3 regions of the Undibacterium sp. Dicai25W genome follow, and region 1 is predicted to be linked to each of the others. Evidence: predicted binding sites of a transcription regulator. Region 1 holds the regulator's gene; each other region holds the start of a gene.

Region 1 (10,404 bases):
AGTACTAATTTAAGCAATATGGGCACGATAAACAACAATAACACCATCCAGATATTACTTAACACCACTCCTAAATTCAGCATCATACCTATTGTGATGAAGAATAATCCCAGTAACACGTCACGAAACGGTTTGATATCTTCTTCCACCTGATGCCGGTATTCCGTCTCTGAAATCAACATACCTGCAACAAAAGCACCGAGCGCCATGGATAAACCTGCTTTCTCTGTGAGCCACGCGGCGCCCAAGGTGACAAACAACAGATTGAGCATGAATAATTCTTGCGAACGCCGTTTGACTACAATTTTGAACCAGGTACGCATGATCTTTTGTCCAATGAACAATAAGATCAGCAAAGCCAATATCGCCTTAGCTCCTGCCCAGCCCAAGGTTTGCAAAATATCGCCGGAATGAGACGCCAGTGCTGGTACAAGAATCAATAGAGGTACTACCGCCAGATCCTGAAATAACAAAACGCTGATAATCTGACGTCCATGCAAGCTTTCTAATTCGAGGCGTTCTGTGAGCATTTTCGAGACAATTGCCGTGGAAGACATTGCCAGCGCGCCACCTAAAGCAAATGAAGCCTCCCAACCTATCCGGAAAAACTGAGGTAACCATGTAGACGCTGCCCATGCAGCCAACATACTGACAACGACTGTCACAAATACCTGCGCCAAACCAAGTCCGAACACAGCTCTTCGCATTGCCATGAGCTTTGCCAGAGAAAATTCCAGTCCGATAGAGAACATCAGAAAAACCACGCCAAATTCAGCCAACTCATGGGTAACCACACCATCTTCTGCGACTTTAAGACCGAATGGGCCAATCAAAATACCAACGGTCAAATAACCTAAAATCGGTGGCAATTGCAACATGCGAAAAGCCACCACACCGAGTACGGCGGCGGCTAACAAAGCTAAAGTGATATCAAGAGCGTTCATAACTGACATTATTGCCGATTTACGTGAATCAACTGTCGTTTTCCTATGCTAAATTTACACTTAATTTGAACCACATTCGTACTCAGAACATAATTTCAATCTCAGATTTTTCCCCTGTGTAATAACTTCGTTACATCTGGCAAAGTTTTTGCTTTATAGATTTCGTTTATACTATCGGGATGAACGATTTCAATGCATCCCAACCAAAAGACACTCAGACCATGTCTGACGTAGTCATCGATGATGCGGCACGACGTGCTGTTGAATTGGCATCTGAGACTTTGCAAATTGAAGCAGACGCTTTAATTGCTTTGCAGGCGCGACTCCAGAACGAAGATGCTGCCGGTTTTGCGCATGCGGTGCGTATGCTGCTCTCTTGTAAAGGTCGCGTAGTTGTCTCTGGCATCGGCAAATCTGGTCACATTGCACGCAAAATCGCGGCGACGTTTGCTTCGACTGGCACCCCTTCATTCTTTGTGCACCCTGCCGAAGCTGCACACGGCGACCTGGGGATGATTACTTCGCAAGACGTTTTTATTGCTATTTCATACTCAGGCGAAGCGGCAGAGTTGATGTCAATTTTGCCCATCATCAAACGCTTAGGCGTGAAACTGATTTCGTTAACTGGCAATCCTGCTTCGAGTTTAGCCAAGATCGCTGACGTGCATTTAAGCTTGCAGGTCGACAAAGAAGCTTGCCCATTAAACCTCGCCCCTACTGCCAGCACCACAGTCACCTTAGCGTTGGGTGATGCGCTCGCCGTTGCAGTGTTGGATGCGCGTGGATTTCGTGAAGAAGATTTTGCCCGCTCGCATCCAGGAGGAGCTTTGGGCAGGCGCTTACTGACCTATGTCAAAGACGTCATGCGTACAGGCGACGCCATTCCAAGCGTCAGTCCCGATACCAAACTCACATCAGCATTGCTAGAAATCACCAAAAAAGGTATGGCGATGACCGCTGTGGTTGATACTGAACGCAATATCGTTGGCGTATTCACCGACGGTGATTTACGTCGCATGATGGAAGGCGTATGTGATTTCACGCAAATCAGTATTGGCGATGTCATGCACACCAATCCGCGCAGCATCCGTGCTGATCAGTTAGCGGTAGAAGCAGTCGAAGTCATGGAAACTCATCGCATCAATCAATTGTTGGTCACTGACGAACAAGGAAAATTAGTCGGTGCATTACATATTCATGATCTGACCAGAGCGAAGGTGATTTAATGAGGGACACGATTCAAAAAGCAGCACGGATTAAACTAATGATATTTGATGTTGATGGCATTCTGACTGACGGCAGCCTGCATTTTGGCTCTGATGGCGAAGCGTTAAAAACGTTCAACGTGCTCGACGGTCAAGGTATTCGTTTATTGCAAAACGCTGGCATAGCAACAGCGATCATTAGTGCGCGTAGTTCGGCGATCGTTTTAAAGCGCGCGTCTGATCTTGGAATCACGCATGTGCGTCAAGGTATTCATGACAAAAAATCGGCTTTTATGGAATTGCTCGCAGAACTCAATCTTGCTGGCAACGAATGTGGATTTATTGGTGATGACGTTATTGACCTACCCGTATTAAGCAGAGTGGGTTTTGCCGCCAGCGTTCCCAACGGACACGCTGAAGTACGCTCTCGGGTCGACTACGTTACGAGCGCAATGGGTGGCAAAGGTGCGGTGCGAGAGGTATGTGATTTTATTTTAAAAGCACAAAATAAATACGAACTGGCTTTAGCCGAATATTTGGCATGAAACCACAGATTACTATAGACCGGGCACGTATCTGGATAGCCGTTGTTGCGCTAGGTCTTATTGCGCTTGGAAGCTTCTGGGTCGAAAACGCATTTCGTCAACGCGGAGAAGACGATGCACGAAAATCGTCGATAAGACTTGAACCTGATTATTACGTTGAGCATTTCAACTTCATCCGCTTGTCAAATAGTAGCAAAGCAAATTATCACTTGACCGGCGATCGCTTAATTCATCTGCCACGCACGGATCAGTACGAAATTACTCATCCGCATATTAATAGTTTTGACAGTACCCGCATGCCAGTGACCATCATTGCTGAGCGTGCTGTCGTCGATCAAAAATCTGAAGCCGTCAATCCTAAACGTGAACACGATATTGTGCACTTGTATGACAAAGTCAGTGTGGAACGTCCGGAGGGACTTAATTCAAATTTTATGCGACTGGAAACTAATTACCTGATGTTGATACCAGATAACGATCTGGTGACATCGGATCACCCAGTCACCCTATTTACCAATGGTATGGAAGCTCACGCGATAGGCATGATAGCCAATAACTCGACTCAGCAATTGGAGTTATTAAGCAAAGTACATGCACGTTTAAAAAAACGTGGTAGCTGAAACCACAACATATCAGACAAAATTTAGAAAGAAAAAAATGCGCCTGCCTCTCTTTTGCTCTCATCAAATAATGAGTTCAATCTTACTGCTCGGCATGACGACAACGTTTTTATTGCCGGCTTATGCGGAAAAAGCCGACAGCCAAAAAGAAATGGTCATCGAAGCCGAACACCTGGTGAGTGATGGTAAAACTAACATTACCACTGCAACTGGTGACGTTGTTATTACCAAGGGCACGTTAATTGTGAAATCCGAACGCGCAGTCGCAACTAAAACCCCTGAAGATTTTCAACACGTTAATCTGTATAGTAAATCAGGTGGAAAAGTCAGATTCCGTCAGAAACGTGATGGTGGCCCGGATCTCTGGGTTGAAGGTGAGGCAGATCGTGCGGAATACGACGAAAAAACAGAGTTCGTCAAATTCATCTCTAAAGCAAAAGTGCGTTACCTAGACGGCAAAAAGGTTACAGATGAACAAGAGGGCGAATTTCTTTCTTACGACAGCAAAAACGATGTCTTCGTTGGCACCAACACAAGTAATGGCTCGGTAGTTTCTGGCGGTGGCAGAATCAAACTGACGATACAACCAAAAATTAATAAACAGACAAATTAAGATGCCAGCCAACACTTCAGAAAAAAATAGCATTCTGGTCGTCAAAGGTTTGCAAAAGCGCTATGGCGCACGACAAGTTGTCAGAGATGTTTCTTTATCGGTAAAAAGTGGCGAGGTGGTTGGTTTGCTCGGTCCCAATGGTGCCGGTAAAACGACTTCGTTTTACATGATCGTTGGCTTGGTGCCATCAGATGGCGGACAAATCAGTATCGATGGCGTGGCTATTTCAGGTTTACCTATACATCAACGCGCGGTCTTAGGTTTATCCTATTTACCGCAAGAAGCATCGGTATTCAGAAAGCTGACGGTGGAAGAAAATATTCGTGCTGTTTTGGAATTGCAGAAAGATAAAAATAAAAAATATCTTTCAAAGCAGAAAATTGATCGGCGTCTGGATGCTTTGCTGGTGGATTTACAAATTGAAAAAATTCGCGAAAGCCAGGCGCTGTCATTATCTGGTGGTGAACGACGACGCGTCGAAATCGCCCGCGCATTGGCAACTAATCCCCGCTTCGTATTACTAGACGAACCATTCGCTGGTGTTGATCCCATTGCCGTGATTGAGATACAACGTATCGTACGATTCCTGAAAGAGCGTGGCATAGGGGTATTGATTACCGATCACAACGTTCGCGAGACATTAGGTATTTGTGACCACGCCTACATCATCAATCAGGGTGCGGTATTGGCCAGCGGTAAGCCTGATGACATCATTGAGAACGAATCAGTGCGTCGGGTTTATCTGGGAGAGCATTTCCGCATGTGACGGAAAGCATCATGAAACAAAGCCTGCAACTACGTACTTCCCAACATCTGGCATTAACGCCGCAATTGCAACAGTCGATCAGATTATTGCAATTGTCGACGCTGGAGTTGCATCAGGAATTAGAGACACTACTCATAGAAAATCCCTTGCTGGAACGCGTAGACGATCCTATGGACAATGCTCTACGTCTACTCGCAGATGGTGCTATCAATACATCAAGTAACACACCTGATGCCGGCATGGAAACTTCTAGCGCCAGAGAAAATACCAATAGCGCTGAAGAAACACCATCAGACAGCGAAATTGTACCCAATGACAGTGTCAGCGCCAACGAAGAAGAATGGAGCTTCAACGACGCGCCAGCAGGTCAGCACAGCGCTGAAGATGATGATGGTTACCGGCAACTAGAAGCCGCTCATATCTGCCTCCGAGAGCACTTGCTGGAGCAAATGCGTCTGAGCCTGCGCGAACCACGCGACCTGGCATTAGTAGAACTGATTATCGATGCAATTGACGATAATGGTTACCTTTCAGAGACACTGGATGAAATACATTCCAGCTTACCGATAGAACTCAGTGTAGAGCCAGAAGAATTATCATTCGCGTTATCGATGGTACAAAGCTTTGATCCGTCAGGGGTCGGTGCCAGAAGTGCTGCCGAATGTCTTGCAATACAGATAAAACGTTTACCCCAAATCCCTTTTGTCACACGACGTCTGGCATTAGCTATTGTTGAAAAACAATTAAATTTATTTGCACAAAGAGATTTCACGAAATTAAAAAAAATCTTTGATTGCGATGACGAGGATTTGCGCGAAGCACAAATTGTCATACGCGCATGTCACCCTAGACCAGGGTATGCATTTGCCAAGAGCAGTTCTGACTATGTTGTGCCCGACGTTATCGTTAAAAAAACTGTGCATGGCTGGCAAGTTTCGCTCAATCAAGATGTGATGCCCAAGCTGCGCGTCAGCAGTATGTACGCCAATCTGATGCGGCAACATCGAGGAGAGAACGGACTTGGTGCGCAACTACAAGAAGCACGCTGGCTCATCAAAAATATGCGGCAGCGCTTTGAGACAATTTTGCGCGTTGCACAAGCGATAGTAGAAAGACAGCGTAACTTTTTCACGCATGGCGCGGTCGCAATGCGCCCCCTTGTTTTGCGCGAAATAGCTGATACACTAGGATTACACGAGAGTACTATTTCCCGTGTTACGACCCAAAAATACATGTTGACCCCACATGGCATGTTTGAGTTAAAGTATTTTTTCGGCAGCCATGTCGCGACGGAAACCGGGGGGGAAGCATCGTCCACCGCGATACGAGCACTTATCAAGCAGTTAATAGGAGCAGAAGACCAGAAAAGCCCACTCTCTGACAGTAAAATCGCAGAAATGCTGGGTGAACAGGGTATGGTAATTGCCCGACGTACAGTCGCCAAATACCGCGAAGCTCTGAAAATTCCACCCGTCAGTATGCGTAAATGTTTGTAACAAAGTCCTTGTAATTCCGGTTTAAATTGCTATATATGATTTAGCTCAAGACACTTCCGATGAAATGAGCGCATCGTAATAGCAAGCAACATTACCATAGGAGCACAGTATGAATCTCACCATCAGTGGACATCACGTCGAAGTAACTCCTGCAATCCGCGAATACGTACACACCAAGCTGGAAAGAGTCCGGCGACACTTCGATCAAGTCATTGATATTGCCGTCATCCTGACGGTTGACAAGCTCCGCGAGAAAGACAAACGCCACAAGGCGGATATCAATCTGCACATCAGCGGTAAAGATATCCATGTAGAAAGTCTGGCGCATGATTTGTATGCAGCCATTGATGCACTGGTAGACAAACTGGATCGTCAAGTGATCAAACACAAAGACAAGATTCAAGAACATCACCACGATGCAATTAAACACATGCCAGATCCGGCATCGGCATAATCGCCAACCCCTGCTCATTCAGGGTCACTAAAACAAGGACGCTATCTGGCGTCCTTTTTTATTGCTATCCCACACATCACTCAATCCGTACTAAAGACCGTGACGGCAAGCGCGCAGCAGCATAAAATACCAGTTTTACCACGATCAATTTATTGGTATCCCTATGAGCGAATACGTTGTCACTTCTGTCAAAAATCAAATCGGCTTCATTACATTAGATCGCCCCAAAGCACTCAATTCCCTATCATTGGACATGGTAAGAAGTATCACGACTGCCTTATTGAAATGGCGTGATAATAACGATATCCGTGCAGTGTTTATTCATAGCAGCAGCGAAAAAGCCTTGTGTGCTGGTGGTGACATTCGCTTTTTTTATGATGTCGGAACATCCACTCCGACAGGCGACAGCGCATTGCTGGAAGATTTTTTTACCGAAGAATACGCATTAAACCATTTAATTCATTTCTATCCAAAACCGTATATTGCGCTGATGAACGGCGTGGTGATGGGCGGCGGCATGGGGATTGCACAAGCGGGTCCTGACAGTTGCTTACGCATCGTGACTGAGCGTACCAAGATGGCAATGCCAGAAGTGAATATTGGCTTATTTCCAGACGTTGGCGGTGGTTATTTCCTGTCACGTACGCCAGGACAAATCGGTACTTATCTGGGTTTAACTGGCGAAATTATCGGTGCTGCTGATGCGCTATATGCTGGTTTGGCAGATGTATTTATTCCAACCAGCGAAATTTCTGGCTTAATGGAATTATTGAGCAATAGCGATACATCCGATTTGCGCAAAGCAATTCACGATTTCGCCCGCCCTTACGCGACACAAGCTGAACCAGCGCAAAGCAAACTGGCAGTGCAACGCACTGAAATTGACGCGCTATTTTCTGGCAATAGCTTGATAAATATTGCTGAGGCACTCAAAAAGAATAACAGTGTATTTGCCCAAAGCACACTGGCCACCATGGAAAAGCGCTCACCGTTACTGATGTGTGTGACTCTCGAACAACTTCGCCGCAGCGCCAGCATGTCCGTGTCTGATTGCCTGCGCATGGAGAGAAATATGGTCCGGCATTGCTTTAAACACGGCGAAGTACTCGAAGGGGTACGTGCCTTGGTAGTTGACAAAGACAATCAACCCAAATGGTCACCAGCGCACTTGTCTGAGGTCAGTGAAGACATGGTGGCAGGTTTTTTCAACGAAGTATGGCCAGCATATGCCCATCCTCTGCGCTCTTTGAATGGATAATTGACTCATGTAGGGCGGATGCAACCCACCCTACATTTTGCACTGCTCTAAACTTAATGCTGCGAATTACCACCAAGGTACGCAGCCTTGACCGCAGGATCATTTTGCAGACTAGCGGCCGGACCATGCACAGAAATTTTGCCATTTTCTAAGACATAGCCATAATCTGCGACGGCTAACGCCGCAGCCGCAAATTGCTCAACCAACAGCATTGTCATGCCCTCATGCTTCAGACGTTGGATGATACGGAACACTTCATCCACCAAGATCGGCGCCAGCCCCATCGACGGCTCATCCAGCAAAATAACTTCCGGATTTAACATCACGGCACGCGCCATCGCCAGCATTTGTTGCTCACCGCCAGATAAGGTGCCAGCCAGTTGATCACGACGTTCGCGTAAGCGTGGGAACAGCTCCATCGCCTTTTGCAGATCGGTATCAATATCGCCGCGGTTACGCGAGCCGGTAAAGCGTGGGAAAGCGCCTAACAGCAAATTGTCTTTCACCGTCATCGTCGCAAACACGCGCCGACCTTCAGGTGAGTGAGCTAATCCAGCACGCGCAATTTTATGTGAATCAAGTCCGGTGATATCATTACCAGCTAGACTCACTGTGCCCTCCTTCGGTTTCAACATGCCAGAAATTGCTCGCATGGTCGTTGTTTTACCAGCGCCATTTGAACCGATCAACGTTACCACTTTTCCTTTTGGGACTTCCAAAGAAATACCATGCAATACCTGCACCTTACCGTACGCAGCGTGTAAATTTGAAATCGTTAACATAGGTTCTCCTTACACCGCTGCCACGGGATGTGCCGCGCCGCTCAGTTCTTCACTCACACTACCGCCCAGGTACGCTTCAATGACCTTGGGATCCGCTTGTACATCAGCTGGCTTACCTTCACAAATCTTCTGACCAAAATCAAGTACGGTAACGACATCGCATAAGGACATCACAACATCCATATGATGTTCGATCAGAATAATCGTGATCCCATGCTCACGGATTTTACGAATAATAGCGATGAGCTCTTTGATATCGGGTGCAGTCAAACCGGCAGCAGGCTCATCCAGCAACAACAATTGTGGATTCAAACCAAGAGCACGACCGATTTCTAACAAACGCTGTTTGCCATATGGCAGGTTGCGCGCCTCTTCATTCGCCAGATCGGATAAGCCTACAAAGTGCAAAATACTGGCTGCACGTTCACGCGCAGCACGCTCTTCACGCAAGTACCGTGGCGTATGCGCCATCGCATCAAACACGTTGCTACGGAAAGTACTATGCAAACCAACCAGTACGTTTTCAGTCGCTGTCATTTCACCAAACAACTGCACGTTTTGGAAAGTACGAGCAACTCCACCTAAGGCGATTGCAGAAGGCGTTGTGCCTGAAATTACCTTACCGCTAAATTCGACTGCACCATCGGTAGGTTTATAAATCCCAGTCAGTACATTCATCATCGTGCTTTTGCCAGAACCATTTGGCCCGATCAACCCATGCACTGTTCCTCTGGCAATTTGCAAGTCAACATGGTTCAGGGCTTTTAAACCACCAAATTGCATTAATAACTGACGTGCATTAAGTAATACTCCACTACTGTCACCACCCGCTTTAGCGATCGCCAGACTGTCACCAATTTTATCCGCGTCGGCATTTGCGATGAGATGGCGTGGACCTTTACCAAACATTGCACTAACAAACCCAACAATCCCATCTTGCAAATAGTAGACAACAAACAAGGTCATCAAACCAAAGATGGTCAAGCGCCAGTCCGTAATATTTTCCAGCTTATAAGAAAACAAAGCCATGCCTACAGTTGCTACAACCGGCACCACCAGCTCACGTCCTGTTTTGCGCTTCTGAACCAAAGCCACGATTGCGCCTATCACTGCAATCACTGCGGCACCAGTAGAAATCTGACGGAACAAGTCAATATCCGCCAACAATGAAGGCAGCATCACGACAATAAAAGCACCGAGTAACGAACCAATCCGGCTCTTACGCCCGCCCATGATCACCGCTAACAGAAACAAAATCGTCAGTTCAAAATTGTAGGTATTCGGTGAAATATATTGTTCAGAATACGCGTATAAACTACCTGCTAAACCTGCCAAGGCTGCACTAATGACGAACGCATATACCTTGTAACGATAGACAGAAACACCCATACAGTCTGAAGCAATCGGACTATCACGCAGCGCCTGAAATGCCCGACCTAAATGCGAACTCAATACCCTGTGCACAACGATAAGGGCCAACACCATCATCACCGCCACCAGATAGTAAAAACCTACCTCAGTCATTTTTTGACCAAACCACACTGGCTTAGTGATTTGTATGCCCATCGGACCTTCGGTTAAGAAGCTCATTTCATTGATCAGGATTTGCGTAATCGTACCGAACGCTAAAGTCACCATCGCCAGATACGGCCCGGTAACTCGTAAGGCAGGTAAGGCCATGACCGCACCAAACAAAGCCGCAACCACGATACTGGCTGGTA
Region 2 (10,404 bases), on a different contig from region 1:
TTCACGCGCATAGTTTTCATTGATGTGGCCGCTGGCATTGTACTCATTGTCGAGGTAGCGCAGCATTGCAGGATGGTAAGCAGTGGCACGCAATAAATCGCGGAAATTACCTAAGGCGTAAGGACGAATTGCATTTTCTTCAAAGTCACCCAACATGGCGCGGATATTATGTTTGCCGCTGTGAATATTGAAATGGTTCATCCAGAACCAGGTCATTTGTTCTTGTAACTGGTTGGGGGAATAAATGTCGCGCAACAATGAACGGGTTGCTGCTTCGCGTTGCAGGCGACTCAGTTCTTGCTGGTATTGCTTATTGAGACTGTCATCTACCCCTTTTTGCTGGTCAGCGGCAATCCGTTGTGCCTCCAGCTTGTGTATTAAATCCTCCAGCGAGGTTTGGGAAATCGTCATGGCGCTGATTTGCGTCTGGATCACGTTAGGTACGACGCTGCCACGGGAACGTAATTGCTGATCCAGATAACGGTCCATATTGACAGTTTGCAGTTGCTGGTCAGAAGAAAAGTTACTGCCGAAGGTCAGACGGTTCAATAATTGATTTGGATTGACATTGGCTTTGGTCAGCGTGTTACCAATGGGAGGCAATTCTTTAACGTAGTTGTTCGTTGCGCCCTGTTGCAACAAAGAAGAGGAACATGCACTTAGCAAACATATCAGCGTGGCACTGGCCAACCGTTGTATTGTTGTAGAGGTAAGCATGGGCTTTCTGTTCTCCGGTCACATTCAAAGAATATGAGGATACAACGAATTATCCCCAAAATAGATGACCGGAGCAGAAAGTGGCTGTGTATTTTTTTGTAAATGTGTAAGACTTTATTGAGCAGGCTGTAACGGCTTACGTGTCATCGCTACCGTTATCGCTACTATCATCGGACACGCTATCAAGCGCGGATGCTTGATTTTGACCTTGATCAAAATAACCTGGTATCAAGCCACCATCATTACTGTTATTCAGATTGTTGCCTGGGTTGACGTCGCTGAAATTATTTCCCATTCCGTGACGCTCATTGCCACCCATCAGATGGCTGATACCCTCGTATAAAAACGCACCTGCGGCAACGCCTGCCGCTGCGGTGGCAACCGTGCCTAAGACGCTGCCAGTATTGCCACCAAAAAAGCTAGGAGATGCTGACTGAGCATATTGCACGGGCTGGGTGGATTGCACTGGCGCTGCCCCCATGGCAGGATACGCGGCTAATGGCGCCCCTGTGACGGAAGTCGTTGTAGAAGGATAATCGCTGGTGTTACCGACTGGCTGCACATTCAATGGCCGGCTGTGCGCGCTATTTCCCCAGCCACTGACGGCTGGATCCAGAAAGCTGGAATTTGAAGAACCGCCTGAACTCGCGCTGAGTGCTGCAACCAGTGCTTTTTGCTCACGCAAATCCGCTTGCAGGCTGGCAATTTGGCTATTGGCATTGGCCATTGCTTGATCCAGTAACAATGCGCGTTGTACCAATAAATAGCTCGCATCTGCTTGCTTGCTGACGGCAGCCGTGATCATTTCGAGCGCAACCGGGTCTTTATTGACACCCTGAACTTGTATTAATTGATCAAGAAAGTTCTGCAAAATCTGGATTTCCTGCGGGGACATGGTTTTCTCCTGAAGTGAGCGATGTGGCCTGTATCTGGTCATGGGAACACAGATTTCAATCCCGGCGTTGAACTGTGTGAAAAATTCTGTCTTTGAAAATCCAGGGCTGAAATTGAGGTTCATATTTGCTGCCTGATCTTGGGAACGCTGTAAAAGAGTGCGGGGCGCTATGTCCTAGCGTTCTTTCAACGCACGGCGGTATTGAATCGCTTCCGCCACGTGGGGTGCGCAAATGTGTTCGGAGGCAGCCAGATCGGCAATGGTGCGGGCAACCTTGAGCACCCGATGATAAGCGCGGGCTGACCAGTCGAATTTATTCATGGCGTGCTTGAGTATTTTTTCTGCTTCTGTATCGGGCTGGCACAGCGTATCAATCTCTGTTGTGCTGAGCAGATTATTGGCTTTGCCCTGTCTTTGCTGTTGGCGGTCAAAGGCGGCTTCTACACGAGCAAGAATGTGGATGCTTGGTTCGCCGCTGGCTTGTTTGAGCAAATCAGCTTGCGGTAATGCGGCAACCTGGATTTGTATATCGATGCGATCGAGCAAGGGACCAGAAATTTTATCTTGATAACGATTGATGATGTCTGGCGTGCAACGGCACTTGCCATTGCTGTGTCCGAAATAGCCGCACGGGCACGGGTTCATGGCGGCGATCAGTTGAAAACGTGCCGGAAAATCCGCCTGCCGCGCCGCGCGTGAGATCGTGATGTGACCCGATTCCAATGGCTCACGTAAGACCTCTAATACTTTACGATCAAATTCTGGCAGTTCATCAAGGAACAGTACGCCACGATGGGCGAGAGAAATTTCACCGGGGCGAGGATTACCTCCACCACCGACCAATGCCACTGCCGATGCAGTGTGATGAGGTGAGCGGAAGGGACGAACTTTCCACTTTTCTATGGAAAATCCTGAAGTCAGCGATTGCACCGCTGCCGATTCCAGTGCCTCCTGATCTGTCATGTTCGGCAAAATGCTGGCAAAACGGGCTGCTAACATTGATTTGCCGGTTCCTGGAGGACCGACCATTAACACCGAATGGCTACCTGCGGCTGCCACTTCTAGTGCGCGTTTCGCTTGTAGCTGGCCTTTGACTTCACTAAAATCCGGGTAGTTGGCTTGCTTGCGGTTTTGCGAAGGACGATGACGTGAAAGCTTGCTGTCATTATCGATTGCAGCAAAGTGAGCGCAAACTTGTAGCAATGAGTCTGCGGGGTAAATTGCTGCTTCGGTGACCAGGGCTGCTTCATCTGCATTGGCTGAAGGCAAAATAAAAGCAGCTTTGCGCCCGGATTCTTGCTTTGTTTCGTGACTGCTTTGGCAAATAGCAAAAGTCATCGCCAAGGCGCCGCGAATCGGGCGTAGTTCGCCGGAAAGTGAAAGCTCACCGGCAAATTCGTAGTGTGCAAGCATTTCAGCTGGGATCTGGCCAGATGCCGCTAAGATGCCTAGTGCAATAGGCAAATCGAAACGGCCGGACTCTTTGGGTAAATCAGCCGGGGCGAGATTAACAGTAATACGTTTAGCAGGAAATTCAAACCGCGCATTTTGTAATGCTGCACGCACCCGGTCTTTGGATTCTTTGACTTCGGTTTCCGGTAAGCCAACTATCGTAAAAGCCGGAAGCCCGTTGGCCAGATGCACTTCCACGGTTACTTGCGGAGCGTGCATGCCGTTTAAGGCGCGACTTTTGAGAACCGCCAACGACATAAGGCAGTCTTATTTTTGCGAGATCTGTGCTTCCAAAGCAGCCACACGTTCCTCTAGTGCCTCCAGCTTAGCGCGGGTTTTAGCTAAAACTTGAGCCTGAATATCGAATTCTTCACGAGTGACCAGATCCAGCTTAGAAAAACCTTGCGTCATCATGGCTTTGACATTTTTTTCTATGTCTTTCGCTGGTGAATTTTCAAATGCCTGGCTGATTTTTGCCTGCATGTCTTCAAAAAAATTTTGCTTGTTCATCGTCTTTTATCCTCATTATAGGGTCGTGTGCACGTTAATGGTGCGCCGCAATTTGCCGTTAGTTTATCCAAAATTGCTTGCCGCAAATTGGTGCAAATTTAGTCTATTCCGTGCAAAGGCACTTATTGCTGTTTTGCCTAAACAGAAATCATAACCTAAAGCTAGCTTACTTCCCATCTTCTTCCAAATTCAACTATTACAAGGCGTAACAAGGGTGTCATTTAGCTAGACTAGGCTACGAGTAGATGCAAAAAAAACATGTAACAAATTTAAATATATTTCTTTTGAGGAAGCTGGCACGACTTCTGCTTATACGGAGACAACAGGCATTATCGAGTTCATTTCCCGCGGGGTCACGGATGATCTTCTGACTTTGTGTTGAGGTTCACGGAGTGAGTTCAACGCAGTTTCTTACCAACATTTATGTTTTTTACATTTTAGGGGAAGCACAATGAAGAAATCTCTACTTGCTGTTGCAGTTGCCTCAAGCTTCTTAACCGGTTTTGTGCATGCAGAAGATGCCAAGCCAGACAATGAAGTCAGCTTTAATGTTGGGGTCGCAAGTGACTATCGCTACCGTGGTATTTCTCAAACACGTTTAGACCCGGCATTGCAAGGTGGTGCTGACTATACACATAACCCGACGGGTTTTTATGCTGGAACCTGGTTGTCCTCAATTAAATGGACGAAAGATGCAGGTGGTGGTGGTGATGTTGAATGGGATTTGTATGCCGGTAAAAAAGGCGAGATCGTCAAAGATGTGAGCTATGACGTAGGTGTTTTGAGCTACGTTTATCCATCGAATGGTTTGGATAATGTTGCTGGTTTAGTCAACGCAAACACAACAGAAATCTATGGTCAGATCGGTTACGGTCCTATGTATGCGAAGTATTCGAGTTCCGTTACTAATTTGTTCGGCAATCCAAACAGTAAGAACAGTGGCTATCTGGATCTGGGTGCGAATATTGAGCTGCCAGACACGTACACTTTGGTGCTGCATGCAGGTCGCCAGATGATTAAAAACAACTCGGCTTATTCTTACACTGACTGGAAAGTCGGCGTTACTAAAGAATTTGTCGGCGTTGCCTTTACGCTGGCAGCGATTGGTACAAATGCAAATGACGCCTTGTACGTAACACCAGCAGGTAAATTCACTGGCAAGACAAGTCTGGTCTTGACTGCCGTTAAAACTTTCTGAAGACCGAGGATAGTATGAAACTCATTACCGCCATTATTAAACCCTTCAAGCTCGATGAAGTTCGTGAAGCTTTATCTGAAATGGGCGTTCAGGGGATCACCGTGACCGAAGTTAAAGGTTTTGGTCGTCAAAAAGGCCATACCGAGTTATATCGTGGTGCCGAATACGTGGTCGACTTTTTGCCGAAAACAAAAATCGAAGCGGCAGTGGATGATGCGATTGTAGATCGTGCAATCGAAGCAATCGAAAGCGCAGCACGTACCGGAAAAATTGGTGACGGCAAGATTTTTGTCTATGACTTGCAACAGGTTGTGCGTATTCGTACCGGTGAAACCGGCAACGACGCGCTCTGATGCACTCAATTTGACTTACGGGGATATTGATATGAAAAATGTATTCAAACAAATACTGGTAGCAGGCGCTTTGCTTGCTTCAGTAGGGATGACATCGGTCGCGTTTGCGGATGACGCTCCGGCCAAACCTGAAGCCGCTGCGGCAAGCGTCGCAACGGCTGCCAGTGCAACGGCCACCGCTGCCGTTGTCACGCCAATTCCGGCACCAGACGTGTCAGTGGCATCCTTGCCAGCTGCTACGGCAGATGCAGCGGCGGCTTCTGCTCCTGCTGTTGTTGCCAACAAAGGCGATACTGCATGGATGTTGGTATCGACCTTGTTAGTCATTCTGATGACGATCCCAGGTCTGGCTTTGTTCTACGGTGGTCTGGTACGTTCTAAAAACATGCTGTCGATTTTGATCCAAGTGTTTATGATTTTTGCGGTCATTATCGTGTTGTGGTGCATCTACGGTTATTCACTTGCATTTACTGAAGGCAATTCAGTGATCGGTGGCTTTGATCGTGTGTTCCTCAAAGGTATCTGGGATCCGGTCAAAGGCACATTTGCAACGGCAGCGACATTCAGCAAAGGCGTCGTCATTCCTGAGTTTGTCTATGTGGCATTCCAGGCGACATTTGCAGCGATTACTTGCGGTCTGATTATTGGTGCATTTGCTGAACGTGCAAAATTCAGCGCAGTGCTGGCATTCGTGGTGTTGTGGTTCACATTCAGCTACTTGCCTATCGCTCACATGGTCTGGTTCTGGACTGGTCCTGATGGCATTAAAGATGCCGCATCTGCAGCAACTGAGTTGGTCAAGGGCGGTTTCTTGCAACAAAAAGGAGCACTTGATTTTGCCGGTGGTACCGTGGTGCATATCAATGCGGCGGTCGCTGGTCTGGTTGGTGCGATCATGATCGGTAAGCGTGTTGGTTACGGTAAAGAATCGATGGCGCCACACTCACTGACAATGACGATGATCGGTGCTTCCTTGTTGTGGGTGGGCTGGTTTGGTTTCAATGCCGGTTCTGCTTTAGAAGCGGGCGACATTGCAGCATTGGCTTTCGTGAACACCTTGTTGGCAACCGCAGCAGCAGCAGTATCGTGGGTATTTGGTGAATGGATGTCTAAAGGCAAACCATCGATGTTGGGTGGTGCTTCCGGCGCGGTGGCTGGTCTGGTAGCGATTACCCCAGCTTGCGGTTTCGTCGGCCCAATGGGTGCATTAGTTATCGGTTTGCTGGTTGGCGTGATCTGCTTGTGGGGTGTGAATGGCCTCAAGCGCATGATCGGTGCGGACGATTCACTGGACGTATTTGGTGTGCATGGCGTTGGTGGTATCTTCGGTGCCTTGGCAACGGGTGTGTTTGCAGCCCCAGCGTTGGGTGGTCAAGGCATTATGGATTATGTTGCTAACAAAATGTCGGCAGATCCATACGTGATTTTTGATCAGGTTAAAGTGCAGGCAATCGCAGTGGGGACGACAATCATCTGGTCAGCAATCGTTTCTGTGATTGCTTACAAGTTGGTTGATCTGGTTATCGGTCTGCGTGTACCAGAAGATGAAGAACGCGAAGGTCTGGACATCACCAGCCACGGCGAATCTGCTTACCATTCCTGATACGAGTGGTTGGTATAAAGAATTGATGGAGTAAAGCTAGTATCCTCAGTACGGTGTATAGAGCGCACGGTACTGATTTATAAGCGGTTTAGCGTCATGGCTAAACCGCTTTTTTTTGCTGGTACGATTCGATTATTCAGGTTGGCAGAAAAATACACGTAAAAAAACCTGTGTGACGTCCGACGTCAACACAGGTTTTTAATTGTTTAGATATGTATTATTTTGCTGCCGGCGCTGCGGGTGCTTTATCCGCAGATTTTTCTTCCATTGGACGTACTTTCAGCCACAATTTTGCGATATCAGCTGCACCATCTGTGCCTTGCAAACTGTTGAAAATTTCAGTTGCTTTGTCACGGTTACCCGCTTTCAGATAAGCCATGCCCAAATGCAATTTAGCTTCTTCTGCTGACTTCAATCCACCTTTGGCGATACCTTGTTCGATCAAACCAATACCTTTTTCGGATTGGCCGTTGATCACATAGTTGTAACCAATATTGACCAGACCTACGCCAGTCTTGGCATTCTTCGCGGCAGTTTCGCCTGCATCCAAAGTTTTAATGTCTTCGGCAGCTTGTTTGTAGACGCGGTCACGCAATTGTTTATGTTTTGCAGCATCTTTGCCTGTTCCCAACAAATTGGCGGCATAACCAGCGTCAACCGCTGTTTTGGCTTCAGTTGGCAAACCTGCGAGCAAAGCTAATTCAGTCATTTCAACATATTGGCCAGGATCGTCCATATTGTTTGTGACCAACATCAAGCGATACAAGTCGAGACGCAAGCGGTCGGAGAAGCCAGCTTTATGTTCTGTGCGGTAGAGCAAATCACCCCAATATTCTCTGGTAGGATGGTATTCGACCATCATTTCCAATACGGATGTGTAGCCAGCATTGTCTTTAGATTGCTGATAGCTGCTTGCTAACAAACGCAGGTTTTCTTCTGTAGGGATACGCTTTGCTTTTTGATCTTCAGCAAGGATGACCTTCAGTTCCTGAATTGCGTTGGCAAAATCGCCTTTGAGGTAGTTCGCACGTGCCACCATGTTGTGTACCTGAGGGCTGCTGCTGTCTTTTTCCAAGTAGCGCTTACCCCAGTTGATCGCCAAATCATACTTTTTCTCATTGAAATAGGTACCGGCCATGCCTTCTATCAGGCGCAGTTTTTCATTGTCTTTGAGGAAGTCGGAATTAACCATGACTTCGAATGCACTGGCCAATAGCTCAGTATTGCTGGTGCCGGAGGCAACAATGGCACGCATACGTGCAACGACAAAAATTTCATAAGGTGTTTGCTTTTCAAACACACTCAATGCATTGATTTTTTCTAATGCAGCCGGAAATTGCTTCTGGTCGAGTAAAGTTTGAATTTCTGTTAATGGTTTACCCATTTCAGCACGGACAGTTTGTTGTTTGGCTTTGTCCGCCGCTTCGTCTGCATGTGCAATACCCATAGTCACAGGAGCGATACCTGAGCCGATTGCCGCGAACATCATCGCAGCGAACAAGAAAGAAATTTTTTTCATGGAATATCCGGTAAAAAATAAGGAAGACCGCACTAGCACGGTTCTGAGAGTAACGCTCAGCGTATCAAGCCTGTTGACTGTGGATGTGCGGGAGCGGGCATTATAACTGAGGTCGGGAGTGCTATCACCACTTACAGACCTTATCACTGATGGCGCTTGCTGCCAAAGGAATAATCGCCAGCAAGCCAAGACCAGAATATGCCTGGCGGCAATCTTTTGCCTGCGCCTTTCTAACGCCCTCTCCGAGCTGCTTTTCAAAGCTATCGTCCCGTTTAAGGCTATCCTGAATTTTTTCTATTTCGCCTCGGCGACGTTGTTTTTCCATCGCAACTGCCGATTGCCGCAGGGCGTCAAGATCGAGATGCGGGCTCACTCCAGGTAGTTGTTGATATTCCTGTTGTGACTGCACATCGGGGATCGCTTCATGAGGAGCTACTGTGATTGCTTCACTGACGGTACGGGCAGAGTTAGCGTTAGATACCAGCGCTTTTTTTGTAACGGTGTTTGCGGTTTTAATGGATGTCGCCAGAGCAGGCGTTAATTTTTCAGATTCTTGCTTTGGAATCGGTTGAGAGGATGGAACTTGTAAAATTTGCAGGTACGAAGTCCGGTCTTCATGTGCCAGCTTAAATTTGCTTTGTGCTTGCCAGGCGAGCCACAGCATGAGATGCAGCAATAGCATCAAACTCATCACACTGAGGCGCTGGGGTAAAGACGTCGTCTGAACTGTGCTAACTTGCATAGATGAACTCCGGTACGCGTGTACGGATAAGATTCAATCTAATGTCAAAAGTTCATTTTATATACTGGGTATAGTATCAACTATTGGTCTCTGAAGAGGCTTTATTCGTAATAACATTGACTAATAAAACCCGAATACTCCCTCGCCTGCCGATTTTTTAAGCCTCAGGGCGATGTTGTACCAAAATCCATGGTTTGACCACGACGGTCCACAACATCAGATTTTGCTCCAGCCATGCCTGCGCTTGAGTATCACTGACTTTGGCGATTTTTCCCTGACTCAGTAAAGGTGCAATGATGGTTGTATTGTCGGTCGCCATCGCTTCAGCAATATCAACCAGATCAAGGTCTGCATCAATAGCAATGACAGTGCCAGTAGCGAATTGCTTAAGGAGTTCGCTCCACGGAAATCTGGCGGTTTCCTGATTAATTTTAGTGCGTAAGGAAAGATCTTCAGACATAAAAATTTAAAAAATTGAATTAAAAATGAAACAAAGCCGGAAAATCACTCATGCCTTGAGTCTGACTTGCCCCTTAAGTGTTTCTGTTAGTTCGGCATTGATGAGATCCAGATATTTTTCTTTGACGCTAACCTGCATGACAGCATTATCCGCATAGCTGACTTCGTTCACAAGTGCCAGATATTTTTCAAGTATCCGTCGGACTTGTGATTCATTTGAAAACGCCACCTGGATGGTAAGTTGAGTCATGCTTTCTACAGCGATTAATTCTGCTTTCTTAAATGCCTCAGAAATCGCCTGACCGTAGGCTCGCGTTAAGCCGCCTGCACCAAGTTTGACGCCACCCCAATAGCGCACGACTACCGCCAGCACATTGGTCACATCTTTATGCACTAAGACGTTATACATAGGTTTGGCAGCAGTGCCGGAAGGTTCGCCATCGTCATCTAATCCAGATTCCCCGGTACATACCAGCGCCCAGCAAACGTGGACTGCGTTTGGATGAGCAGCGCGTATCAGCACCAGTTGTTCGCGTGCTTCAGCACGGCTGTGCAGGGGATAAAGTTGCCCCAGAAAACGACTTTTTTTGATCTCAATTTCCGCGAAGGCGGGAGCTGCCAGTTGATGCATGAAAAAATATCAGCTCTATATCGTGTTAGGCAGCAATGTTGCTGCGTTGATAGAAAAAACTGGCGTACCAGTAAATACACTGCACATGCATTGTTGGTCGTACCAATTTAATTTTTACTTATTGAATGACAAAATTGACTAAGTAAACGTCGGTGACGCCGTCATGTTCCTTGACCTCTAACACGTGATTAATTTTTTCTTTAATCTCGTTGATCAATTCATGTTTTCCAGACGCATTTTGAATGTCTGCTGACTCTTTTCCACTCAACAGCATGATCATCGAATGTCGCACCAGTGGCATTTTAGCTTTGATTTTCTCTGCCAT
Region 3 (10,404 bases), on a different contig from region 1:
CGTGGCGCTCGCTGCTTGACAGCTCCCAGGGTGATTTTTCGTTAAAAATAATCACCCCGGAGCTTGCCTGATGTGCAAAGGCTAGTGTGTGCAGTAGGGTGGTTTTGCCTGCGCCAGACGGCCCTATAATGGCAATTTGCTCACCGCGTGCTATCGTTAAATTGATATCATGAAGCGCAAACTTGCCATTATTTTTTAACGCTGGTTGCTTACCTTCAAAAACTCCGGTAACCGCATCTGGATGCTGAACAAACAGGTTTTGCAAACGCAGTTGTGGCGCTGTCATTACTTTAGCAGTCCGGCATTATGGGCGGCAGCCTCGATCGCTTTGTAGTTCTCTGCCTTCGTTGGAATGAATCGTTTGGTACGCTGTAGTTCCAGAATTTCTTTATCTTGTGGCGAAGCCGGGTTCAGTGTTAAAAATGCTTCCGTAATTTTCTTTTGCATTTCAGATGGCATGTCTGCACGTACCGACCAGTTGTAATCAAAGTAACCAGGGGTGGTGTAAAACACGTGTACTTGCTTGGTATCGACTTTGTTTTGTGCGATGAGTTTTTCCCAGACGGAGATATTCAATGCGCCCGCATCTACCTTGCCGCCGGCGACTGCTGCAACCGTGGCGTCATGTGCGCCAGAAAATGCAATGCGTTTTAAATCAGTGTCGGGATTAATTTTGGCCGCCAACAAATACGAGCGAGGCATTAAATGTCCTGATGTGGAAGATTCAGAGCCAAAGCTGAATGTTTTACCTTTCAGATCCTCTAGCTTGTTAATATCGCCTTTAGTGGTAATAAAGACAGATTGAAACTTCTCATCTTCTTCTCGCTGCACCAGGGGAACGATCTGACCTCTGCTACGTACGTTGGCCTGAACAAAGGTAAAGCCGCCAAACCAGACCATATCTAACTTGTGATTGATCAGGCCTTCAACTGAAGCAGCATAGTCGGTTACTGGGATAAATTCGACTTTGACGCCTAATTTTTTCTCCAGATAAGCGCCCAAGGGCTTAAATTTTCTTTGTAATTCTGTAGGCGCTTCGTCAGGAATCGCAGAAACGCGCAGCACTTGCTGTGCCATGCTGAGGTTGCAAATGAGCCCGCAACTAAGCAATGCAACAGAAATAAGAGAATGAAAACGTCGACGCGGCATAGTGGCGTTTGGCATGGTGTGTCCCGAGTTGAGATTAAAATAGAGAGTTTATCTCGAAATTGACGAGCATGAATACCGATGGTCAAATTGCTCGGATTGATTGCGTTGAATTGAATGAGAAAGCGGTTGTGACTAAGGAATGGTTGCTTTTTGTTCTTCTAAAGGCTGGTAGCTCAAGAAAACGGATCTGTTTCTGCCACTACGTTTAGCGTTGTATAAAGCATTATCGGCAGTGTCTAAAAGGGCATGTGGGTCGCAAGTATCGGTGCCAGAAAAAGTGCTGTAACCGATACTGACAGTCACTTGCTGATCAATGTCAGATTCTTCGTGAAGAATATGTAGATCCCATATCGCTAGTCTTAACTTCTCTGCAAATTGCGCTGCAGATTCTTGCTGCATATTTGGCAGCATTAATACAAATTCCTCACCTCCGAAGCGTGCAACCACATCGCTTACACGCTGTAGCTGTTTTTTTAAAGCTGTTGCAACCGCTATTAAGGCTTTGTCACCTGCAATATGTCCGTAGTAATCGTTGAACTGTTTGAAAAAATCAATGTCGACCATGAATATTGATAGCGGACTGCTTTGTCGTACAGCTTGGGCGAGCGCCATCTTATAATGTTCGTCAAAAAAACGACGATTGTAGATGCCAGTTAGTCCGTCGGTAGTGGCTTCTTTTTTAAGTAATTCAGAGTGAGTTCGTAGAATTTTTTCGCGTTTTATCGAAGTTGACGAATCTGCGACCTGAATAAGACAGTGCCGTTCCCCGCCGATATTGATAGGAGTGAGCGAAATAGATTGCTGTATGCGTTTATCACGTTGTTCGAAATTGCGCTCATATAACGCCAAGGGAGAGCGATGTAGTGCATTCGATAATACAACTGGTAAACCATAATTAATTGCATTGGAAATAGCAGAAATTAATGCTGAACTTGGTGGCTCAGAAAAAGCCATAGAAATATCTTTACCTAAGGCGTTTATCGAGGGGACTCCACTGTGCTTTTCAACCCAGCCATTCCAGAGAGTAATGGTTTGTTGTCTATTAACAACAATTAGCCCTAGATTGATTGAGTCGAATATCTCTTTGATGTCCGTTGATGAATTTGAGAGCAAATCGGACATTAAATAGCTCCTAAAAAACGCTCTATTTCTACTACTAGTTTTGCTAAGGATGTAGAGCCTAAAACAAAAATCAAATGCCCCTTGGAGCGGCGTTTTTCGATCACGAGATCGATATGCAGCAGCAATAAGTAAGCATCATCCTCTCCAGCGTTAATACGCTGAACGATCTCGTCAATTGTCGAGACAGAATAATCAGGTAAAGAACAATCCATCGGTATGCTTAGCATATCTGCCATGGCTGAAAGGCATGCATTGAGGATGATATTGCCTAATTCACACATGGCTTCTTGTTCAAACTCGGCCAGATCTTCTATGCTGATTTGTGAATTCATCATGTCGCGCACAATTTCTAGCGCATGGTCTTCGGCAAATAGTAATATTGCCTCTGCCTCAAAGACACCGGTAAAGGTTTGATGTACGGCACCAAACCTATCAGTGTCTAAGCCAATTACTTCTTTATTAATTTCGGACGATTTGCGAATTTCAACAGAGGGGACAGAGAGTTGTACTTCATCTCCGACAATTTCCGAGAGACTGGCCGCTGCTCTTCCTGCGCCCACGTTGAACACTTCGGCTAACGCGTCAAGATGAAGTTCGCTTAAGGAGTCCATTATTAACTCATAAAGTAGTTGACGACGATAGAAATAGATTTATCCGTAACTGGCTTAGCTACAAAAATTGAACCAATGGAATTCGCACGCGTTTGCATTGTGTCTTGCACGTTGGCGGAAAAAATTGCGATGCGCATATGAGGATGCAGTTGCAATATCTGTTCTGCTGCATCGGTACCAAGTATGCCAGGCATATTGATATCCATCGTGCAGAAATCCAGATGTTGTTCTTGGGTCATTTTGATCGCATCCTCTCCGCAACCGGCTTCAAAAACTTCCCAATCAGGTTGCACTGCTTTAATATGGGCGCGGATTACCATACGTGAAACTTTGCTGTCATCAACAATGAGTAATTTTTTCATAATATATTGCGATGTTTTATAGATTGTTGTTAGTGTTATCAAGTTTTATCTAGATCATTCTACCTCACAGCTTCGACATTTCAACATGTAAAAATCTTCAATTAATGTTTCTTGAGTTTGCGCCATAAGGTGGTCCGGCTGATTCCGAGATAGGCGGCTGCGGCTTCACGGTTATGATTGAATCGTTCCATTACTTGTTCTATAGAAATATTTTCTTCTGAAGAGGGTGTTTTGACTGAAAACTCGTTCTCAGTGTTGACCGACGAATAGCTCGATGAAATCAGTTCCGGACAAATTTTTCGGACAAAGTTCAAAGTCAGTGCCTGCAAAGGTTCTGCGCTCAGAAACAGCGCTAGTCTTTCCATCATATTTCGTAATTCTCTGACGTTGCCAGGCCATGAATATTGTTCCAATAGCGGTCTGCAAGTGTTGATTTCTGCATGTAGATTGATATGCGGGCGTGTTCCCAGATTTGCCAGTGCCTGCTTGAGCGACCATTCCGTCAAAGGCAGGATGTCTTCATGGCGATCTCGCAGTGGGGGCAACGGTAATCGCAAAATCGCCAGACGGTAGAATAGGTCAGCTCTGAAGCGACCTTCTTGAATGCGGCTTTCGAGATCACAATGGGTCGCGCTGATGACGCGAACATCAACGGGAATGGGGCGTATCCCCCCAACTCTGACGATCTCTCTTTCCTCTAGCACCCGAAGCAAGCGTGTTTGCAAATTGATGGGCATTTCGCCGATTTCATCTAAAAATAGGGTGCCGCGATGTGCTGCCTCTAGTAAACCTGCATGACCACCGCGACGTGAACCGGTGAATGCACCGTCTTCATAACCAAATAACTCTGATTCCAGCAAACTTTCAGCGATAGCGCCGCAATTAATGGCGATAAAAGGAAACCGCGTCCGGGGGCTTTCTTTGTGAATTGCTTGCGCTGCAAGTTCCTTGCCTGTGCCGGTTTCTCCCTGGAGCAGAACGGTGCTCGTTGAACGGGCATAGAGTTCGATTGCGCGTCGAGTGGCTTGCATCGCCATTGAGTCGCCACGCAAGTCTTTGATGCCATGTCTGGCGCGCGGCGCATCGGTGGATGGGCGGCGACCTTTGGCAGATTCTAAGGCAGTTAGTCGCGCCAATTCCAGCGCGTCGTCGAATGCCTGGCGTATTGAGCTGGCGGAATACATAAAAATACCCGTTAGTCCGGCTTCTTCCGCCAGATCGGTAATTAAACCAGCACCAACAATAGCTTGTATACCGCTCGCTTTAAGTTCACCGATTTGCGCTCTGGCATCCTCTTCGGTGACATAGGTTCTTTGCTCGATATTGAAGCCAAAGGTGGTTTTGAAATCAGCTAGTTCGGGCATGGTTTCCTGGTAAGTGATAATGCCAATCTCGCTTGACACTTTGCGTGCTCTTGCTAAACCTTGCATGACATCAAAACCACTGGCTTTTGCAATAACAACCGGTACCGGTAACCGGTTTTTGAGATACGCACCATTTGAACCCGCTGCAATGACCACGTCGCAACGCTCGGTTTGCAGGCGTTCACGGATGTGTTGAACGGCGTCTTCAAAGCCCATGTGTAAAGGGACGATGTCTGCATTGGCGTCGTATTCCACCATGATGTCCCGAAACATATCGAACAGGCGTGAGATCGATACTGTCCAGATGATGGGTTTGTCTTGGGGATCGCGTTGGCTGGTGGGATGCTTCATGTTAAATTTGTCGGCGTAAAAGGCGTTGTCAGATATGTTTCATTATATGTTTCATTTTATGTTGCATTTTATGTTTCGTGAAATTTATATGAAACGCTAACTGAAACATTAAGTGAAACGAAATATCCAGTTTATCCAGCTGGTAGCGTAGAGAATTTAGATATAAGTCCTTGATTTTTATAATCCCACGCCTATTCTACGGCGCAGCATGCTGTGCTTGGCACGCAGATTGCATTAAGAGCACGGAATTCTGTTCATTCATTGAGGTCAATGTTCTGAAACTGGTAGGACGAAACCTAATTAACCTGAAAGATAATCACACTATGAGCAACTACTCCGCAGGTGCTGCCTTCCGCAAGGCGATGCAAGAAGAATCTCCGTTACAAGTGGTCGGCGCGATTAATGCAAACCATGCTTTGCTGGCGAAACGCGCTGGTTTTAAAGCGATTTATTTATCTGGCGGCGGTGTGGCGGCAGGTTCGCTGGGGTTGCCAGATTTGGGCATCTCTAATCTGGATGACGTGCTGACTGATGTGCGCCGTATTACTGATGTGTGTGATTTACCTTTGTTGGTCGATGTTGACACAGGCTTTGGATCCTCCGCGTTTAATGTTGCGCGTACCGTCAAATCGATGATCAAGTTTGGCGCGGCAGCAATGCACATAGAAGATCAGGTCGGTGCAAAGCGCTGTGGACATCGCCCGGGCAAAGAAATTGTTTCTAAGCAAGAAATGGTTGATCGTATTAAAGCGGCCGTTGATGCACGTACTGACGATAACTTTGTGATCATGGCGCGCACTGACGCTTTGGCAGTCGAAGGTCTGGATGCCGCGATTGAACGCGCGCAAATGTGTGTCGAGGCGGGTGCTGACATGATTTTCCCTGAAGCGATTACGCAGCTAGATATGTACAAGCAATTCGCGAACGCCGTTAAAGTGCCTATTCTGGCTAATATTACAGAATTTGGTTCCACTCCTTTATATACCGTTGAAGAATTGAAGTCTGCTGATGTTGGTTTGGTGTTGTATCCGCTCTCAGCGTTCCGCGCCATGAACAAGGCAGCAGAAAACGTCTATACCGCGATTCGCCGTGATGGCACGCAAAAAAATGTGGTCGATACGATGCAAACCCGCATGGAATTGTATGAGCGCATTAACTATCATGATTTCGAACAAAAATTAGATGCCTTGTTTGCGCAGCAAAAAGCGAAGTAATTTTTCAGATGAACATGCTCATTGAAGAGATGTGCGTTGGCATCTTCTCTTTTGAGCGTAAATAAAGATACATCCTTGGCCTCTGAGTCTCTGTGTTGAGAGGTTTATTTAAAATTTGGAGATAGCTATGACAACCGAAACTACAAGCACATTTAAACCAAAAAAATCCGTTGCCTTGTCCGGCGTGACAGCAGGTAACACTGCTTTGTGTACCGTTGGTAAAACTGGTAACGATTTGCACTATCGTGGTTACGATATTCTTGATGTGGCGGACGCTTGCGAATTCGAAGAAATCGCCCACTTGCTGGTGCACGGTAAGTTGCCTAATGCAGCTGAACTGGCAGCTTACAAAACAACTTTAAAAGCCTTGCGCGGTTTGCCAGCAAATTTGAAAGCTGCATTGGAAACTTTGCCAGCGTCTTCGCACCCTATGGATGTGATGCGTACTGGTGTTTCCGTTCTGGGTTGCACTTTGCCAGAAAAAGATGACCATAACTTGCCTGGTGCGCGTGATATTGCAGATCGTTTGATGGCATCCCTTGGTTCTATGTTGCTGTACTGGTACCATTTCAGCCATAACGGCAAACGTATTGAAACTGAAACTGACGATGATTCTATCGGCGGTCATTTCCTGCATTTGTTACACGGTAAAAAGCCAAGCAAATCCTGGGAAAAAGCGATGCATACGTCCCTGATTTTGTACGCCGAACATGAGTTCAATGCATCCACATTCACTGGTCGCGTGATTGCTGGTACCGGCTCTGATATGCATTCCGCGATCACTGGTGCAATTGGTGCCTTGCGCGGTCCTAAACACGGTGGTGCGAACGAAGTGGCATTTGAAATTCAAAAACGTTACGACAATCCGGATGAAGCAGAAGCGGACATCAAAAAACGTGTAGAAAACAAAGAAGTGGTGATTGGCTTTGGTCACCCTGTGTACACAATCTCTGATCCACGTAATAAAGTGATCAAAGAGGTAGCGCGCAACTTGTCTGTCGAAGCTGGCTCGACCAAAATGTTTGATATCGCTGAGCGCCTGGAAACAGTGATGTGGGACATTAAAAAAATGTTCCCGAATCTGGATTGGTTCTCTGCCGTTTCTTACCACATGATGGGCGTGCCAACAGCGATGTTTACGCCGTTGTTTGTGATTGCCCGAACTTCTGGCTGGGCTGCGCACATTATCGAGCAACGTATCGACAACAAAATCATTCGTCCAAGCGCCAATTATGTCGGTCCTGAAGATTTGAAATTTGTACCGTTGAACGAACGTAAATAAGTAAAAATATCTCATCTCAACCGCAGAGCCCCTGGCGATACTAATTGACGGGTTGCCTCTGCGGTGTCATTGGTTTCTATCGTCCCCATAGTTTCCATAGCCTCATTACTCTGAGCGAGCACAATATGAACACACAATTCCGTAAGTCATTACCTGGTACTAAGCTCGATTATTTCGATGCGCGCGCCGCTGTCGAGGCGATTCAGCCAGGTGCGTTTGATACCTTGCCATATACGTCCCGCGTTTTGGCTGAAAATTTGGTACGTCGTTGCGATCCCGCGACCCTGACTGACTCTTTAAAGCAACTGATCGAACGCAAACGTGAGCTGGATTTCCCATGGTTTCCAGCGCGCGTTGTTTGTCACGATATTCTCGGTCAGACAGCGTTGGTTGATCTGGCTGGTTTGCGCGATGCCATCGCTGATCAGGGTGGGGATCCGGCGCAGGTTAATCCAGTTGTGCCAGTACAATTAATTGTTGATCATTCACTGGCCGTCGAATGTGGCGGTTTTGATCCTGATGCGTTTGAAAAGAACCGCGCGATTGAAGATCGTCGGAATGAAGATCGCTTTCACTTCATTAATTGGACTAAGCAAGCGTTTAAAAACGTTGATGTGATCCCGCCAGGCAACGGCATCATGCATCAGATCAATCTGGAACGCATGTCGCCAGTGATTCACTCACAGCAAGGCGTGGCATTTCCGGACACCTTAGTTGGTACGGATAGTCATACACCGCACGTGGATGCGCTTGGCGTGATTGCGATTGGTGTCGGCGGTCTGGAGGCAGAAAACGTCATGCTTGGTCGCGCGTCATGGATGCGTTTGCCAGACATCATTGGTGTTGAATTAAGCGGCAAGCCGCAGCCAGGTATTACCGCGACTGATGTGGTGTTGGCCATGACTGAGTTCTTGCGTAAATCCAAAGTGGTCGGTGCATACCTTGAATTTTATGGTGCTGGCGCAGCTGCATTGACCTTGGGCGACCGTGCGACGATCTCCAACATGGCACCCGAATATGGTGCAACTGCGGCGATGTTCAGCATCGATCAGCAAACTATTGATTACCTGAAATTGACAGGTCGTGAAGATGAGCAAGTGGCTTTGGTTGAAACTTATGCCAAGGTAGCTGGCTTGTGGTCTGATACTTTGTTGAAAGTAGAATACGAACGCGTATTGACGTTTGATCTGTCAACCGTCGTCAGAAATATGGCAGGCCCATCGAATCCACACGCACGTGTAGCGACGGCTGATTTGGCTGCAAAAGGCATTGCGGCCGCATGGGAAAATGTACCAGGCCAAATGCCTGACGGTGCGGTGATTATTGCGGCAATTACCAGTTGCACGAATACATCCAATCCGCGCAACGTGATCGCCGCGGCTTTGTTGGCAAGAAACGCCAATCGCCTTGGCCTGACGCGCAAACCTTGGGTCAAGTCTTCTTTAGCGCCTGGATCTAAAGCAGTCACGATGTACCTGGAAGAAGCGGGCTTGATGACTGATCTCGAAAAGCTGGGTTTTGGCGTTGTTGCCTATGCCTGCACGTCTTGCAATGGGATGTCGGGTGCTTTGGATCCGGTGATCCAGCAAGAAATTATCGATCGCGATTTGTACGCAACGGCAGTCTTGTCTGGTAACCGTAATTTTGACGGTCGTATTCATCCTTACGCAAAACAAGCTTTCCTGGCGTCGCCGCCTTTAGTGGTTGCCTATGCGATCGCTGGTACGATCCGTTTTGATATTGAAAAAGATGTGTTGGCTGTTGTTGATGGCAAAGAAATTCGTCTCAAAGATATCTGGCCTGCTGATGAAGAAATTGATGCTATCGTTAAATCCAGCGTTAAGCCAGAAATGTTCCGCAAAGTGTACGAGCCTATGTTTGCGATTCAGGCAGCATCTGCAAATACCGTGAGCCCGCTGTATGACTGGCGTCCACAAACCACCTATATTCGTCGTCCGCCATATTGGGAAGGTGCCTTGGCAGGCGAGCGTACCATGAAAGGCATGCGTCCTTTGGCGGTATTGGGCGACAACATCACGACCGATCATTTGTCACCATCGAATGCGATTATGCTCGATAGTGCTGCAGGTGAATATCTGGCGAAAATGGGCTTGCCAGAAGAAGATTTCAATTCTTACGCAACCCACCGCGGTGATCATTTGACCGCGCAACGTGCCACGTTTGCGAATCCTACGCTGAAGAATGAAATGGTGCGCGATGCTGATGGCAAGGTCAAAGCAGGCTCTTTGGCGCGTATTGAACCAGAAGGTAAGGTAACTCGCATGTGGGAAGCGATTGAAACTTACATGGAACGCAAACAGCCATTAATCATCGTCGCTGGCGCTGATTATGGCCAGGGTTCTTCACGTGATTGGGCAGCTAAAGGGGTGCGTCTGGCGGGTGTGGAAGTGATTGCAGCGGAAGGCTTTGAACGTATTCATCGCACGAATCTGATTGGCATGGGCGTATTGCCACTCGAATTTAAGCCAGGTGTGAATCGCCTGACATTAAATCTCGATGGCTCTGAAACGTATGACGTCATTGGTGAGCGTAAGCCACGTCAAGATCTGACCTTGGTTATCCATCGTAAAAATGGTGAACGAGTTGAAGTAGCAATGACCTGTCGTTTAGATACCGCTGAAGAAGCGTCGATTTACGAAGCAGGCGGCGTGTTGCAACGCTTTGCTCAGGACTTTTTAGAGTCAACCAAGGCTGCTTGATTTGGTATCGGGAACGATGTTTTCAGTTTTAAAATACGAAAGATGAAAAATGGCTCATCCAGCTCAAATTAAAATTCCTGCGACATATATTCGCGGCGGTACTAGTAAGGGTGTATTTTTCCGTTTGCAGGATTTACCGCTTGCAGCGCAGGTGCCGGGCTCTGCACGTGATGCGATGTTGTTGCGGGTAATTGGTAGTCCCGATCCTTATGGTAAGCAAATTGATGGC

Evidence for each region. The regulator sigma-54, encoded in region 1, starts transcription at its own class of promoters, with help from an activator protein. The targets are predictions, from matches to a motif close to TGGCANGNAANCTGCTTT.
Region 2: ACO0KY_RS11235 (TorF family putative porin) is a predicted target of sigma-54. The motif match lies at 3,869-3,886, and genes of this name have one in related genera.
Region 3: prpB (methylisocitrate lyase) is a predicted target of sigma-54. The motif match lies at 5,178-5,195, and genes of this name have one in related genera.

What each region holds. Positions count from the first base shown of each region.
Region 1 is NZ_JBMPOQ010000001.1:351,897-362,300, reverse strand. It holds gene ACO0KY_RS01805 (cation:proton antiporter) at 1-944, opposite strand, end outside; gene ACO0KY_RS01800 (KpsF/GutQ family sugar-phosphate isomerase) at 1,166-2,170, shown strand; gene ACO0KY_RS01795 (KdsC family phosphatase) at 2,170-2,694, shown strand; gene lptC (LPS export ABC transporter periplasmic protein LptC) at 2,691-3,314, shown strand; gene lptA (lipopolysaccharide transport periplasmic protein LptA) at 3,304-3,927, shown strand; gene lptB (LPS export ABC transporter ATP-binding protein) at 3,929-4,693, shown strand; gene ACO0KY_RS01775 (RNA polymerase factor sigma-54) at 4,705-6,189, shown strand; gene hpf (ribosome hibernation-promoting factor, HPF/YfiA family) at 6,299-6,643, shown strand; gene ACO0KY_RS01765 (enoyl-CoA hydratase/isomerase family protein) at 6,807-7,901, shown strand; gene ACO0KY_RS01760 (ABC transporter ATP-binding protein) at 7,955-8,683, opposite strand; gene ACO0KY_RS01755 (ABC transporter permease subunit) at 8,693-10,404, opposite strand, start outside.
Region 2 is NZ_JBMPOQ010000008.1:105,749-116,152, forward strand. It holds gene ACO0KY_RS11215 (DUF1800 domain-containing protein) at 1-717, opposite strand, end outside; gene ACO0KY_RS11220 (DUF2076 family protein) at 854-1,612, opposite strand; gene ACO0KY_RS11225 (YifB family Mg chelatase-like AAA ATPase) at 1,787-3,322, opposite strand; gene ACO0KY_RS11230 (accessory factor UbiK family protein) at 3,332-3,574, opposite strand; gene ACO0KY_RS11235 (TorF family putative porin) at 4,026-4,772, shown strand; gene ACO0KY_RS11240 (P-II family nitrogen regulator) at 4,787-5,125, shown strand; gene ACO0KY_RS11245 (ammonium transporter) at 5,157-6,728, shown strand; gene ACO0KY_RS11250 (tetratricopeptide repeat protein) at 6,946-8,247, opposite strand; gene ACO0KY_RS11255 (hypothetical protein) at 8,372-8,989, opposite strand; gene ACO0KY_RS11260 (DUF2288 domain-containing protein) at 9,147-9,449, opposite strand; gene ACO0KY_RS11265 (IMPACT family protein) at 9,498-10,079, opposite strand; gene ACO0KY_RS11270 (flagellar basal body-associated FliL family protein) at 10,198-10,404, opposite strand, start outside.
Region 3 is NZ_JBMPOQ010000003.1:233,458-243,861, forward strand. It holds gene ACO0KY_RS05815 (phosphonate ABC transporter ATP-binding protein) at 1-286, opposite strand, end outside; gene ACO0KY_RS05820 (putative selenate ABC transporter substrate-binding protein) at 286-1,164, opposite strand; gene ACO0KY_RS05825 (diguanylate cyclase) at 1,282-2,271, opposite strand; gene ACO0KY_RS05830 (chemotaxis protein CheC) at 2,271-2,882, opposite strand; gene ACO0KY_RS05835 (response regulator transcription factor) at 2,885-3,244, opposite strand; gene prpR (propionate catabolism operon regulatory protein PrpR) at 3,346-4,959, opposite strand; gene prpB (methylisocitrate lyase) at 5,283-6,173, shown strand; gene prpC (bifunctional 2-methylcitrate synthase/citrate synthase) at 6,301-7,455, shown strand; gene acnD (Fe/S-dependent 2-methylisocitrate dehydratase AcnD) at 7,581-10,175, shown strand; gene prpF (2-methylaconitate cis-trans isomerase PrpF) at 10,225-10,404, shown strand, end outside.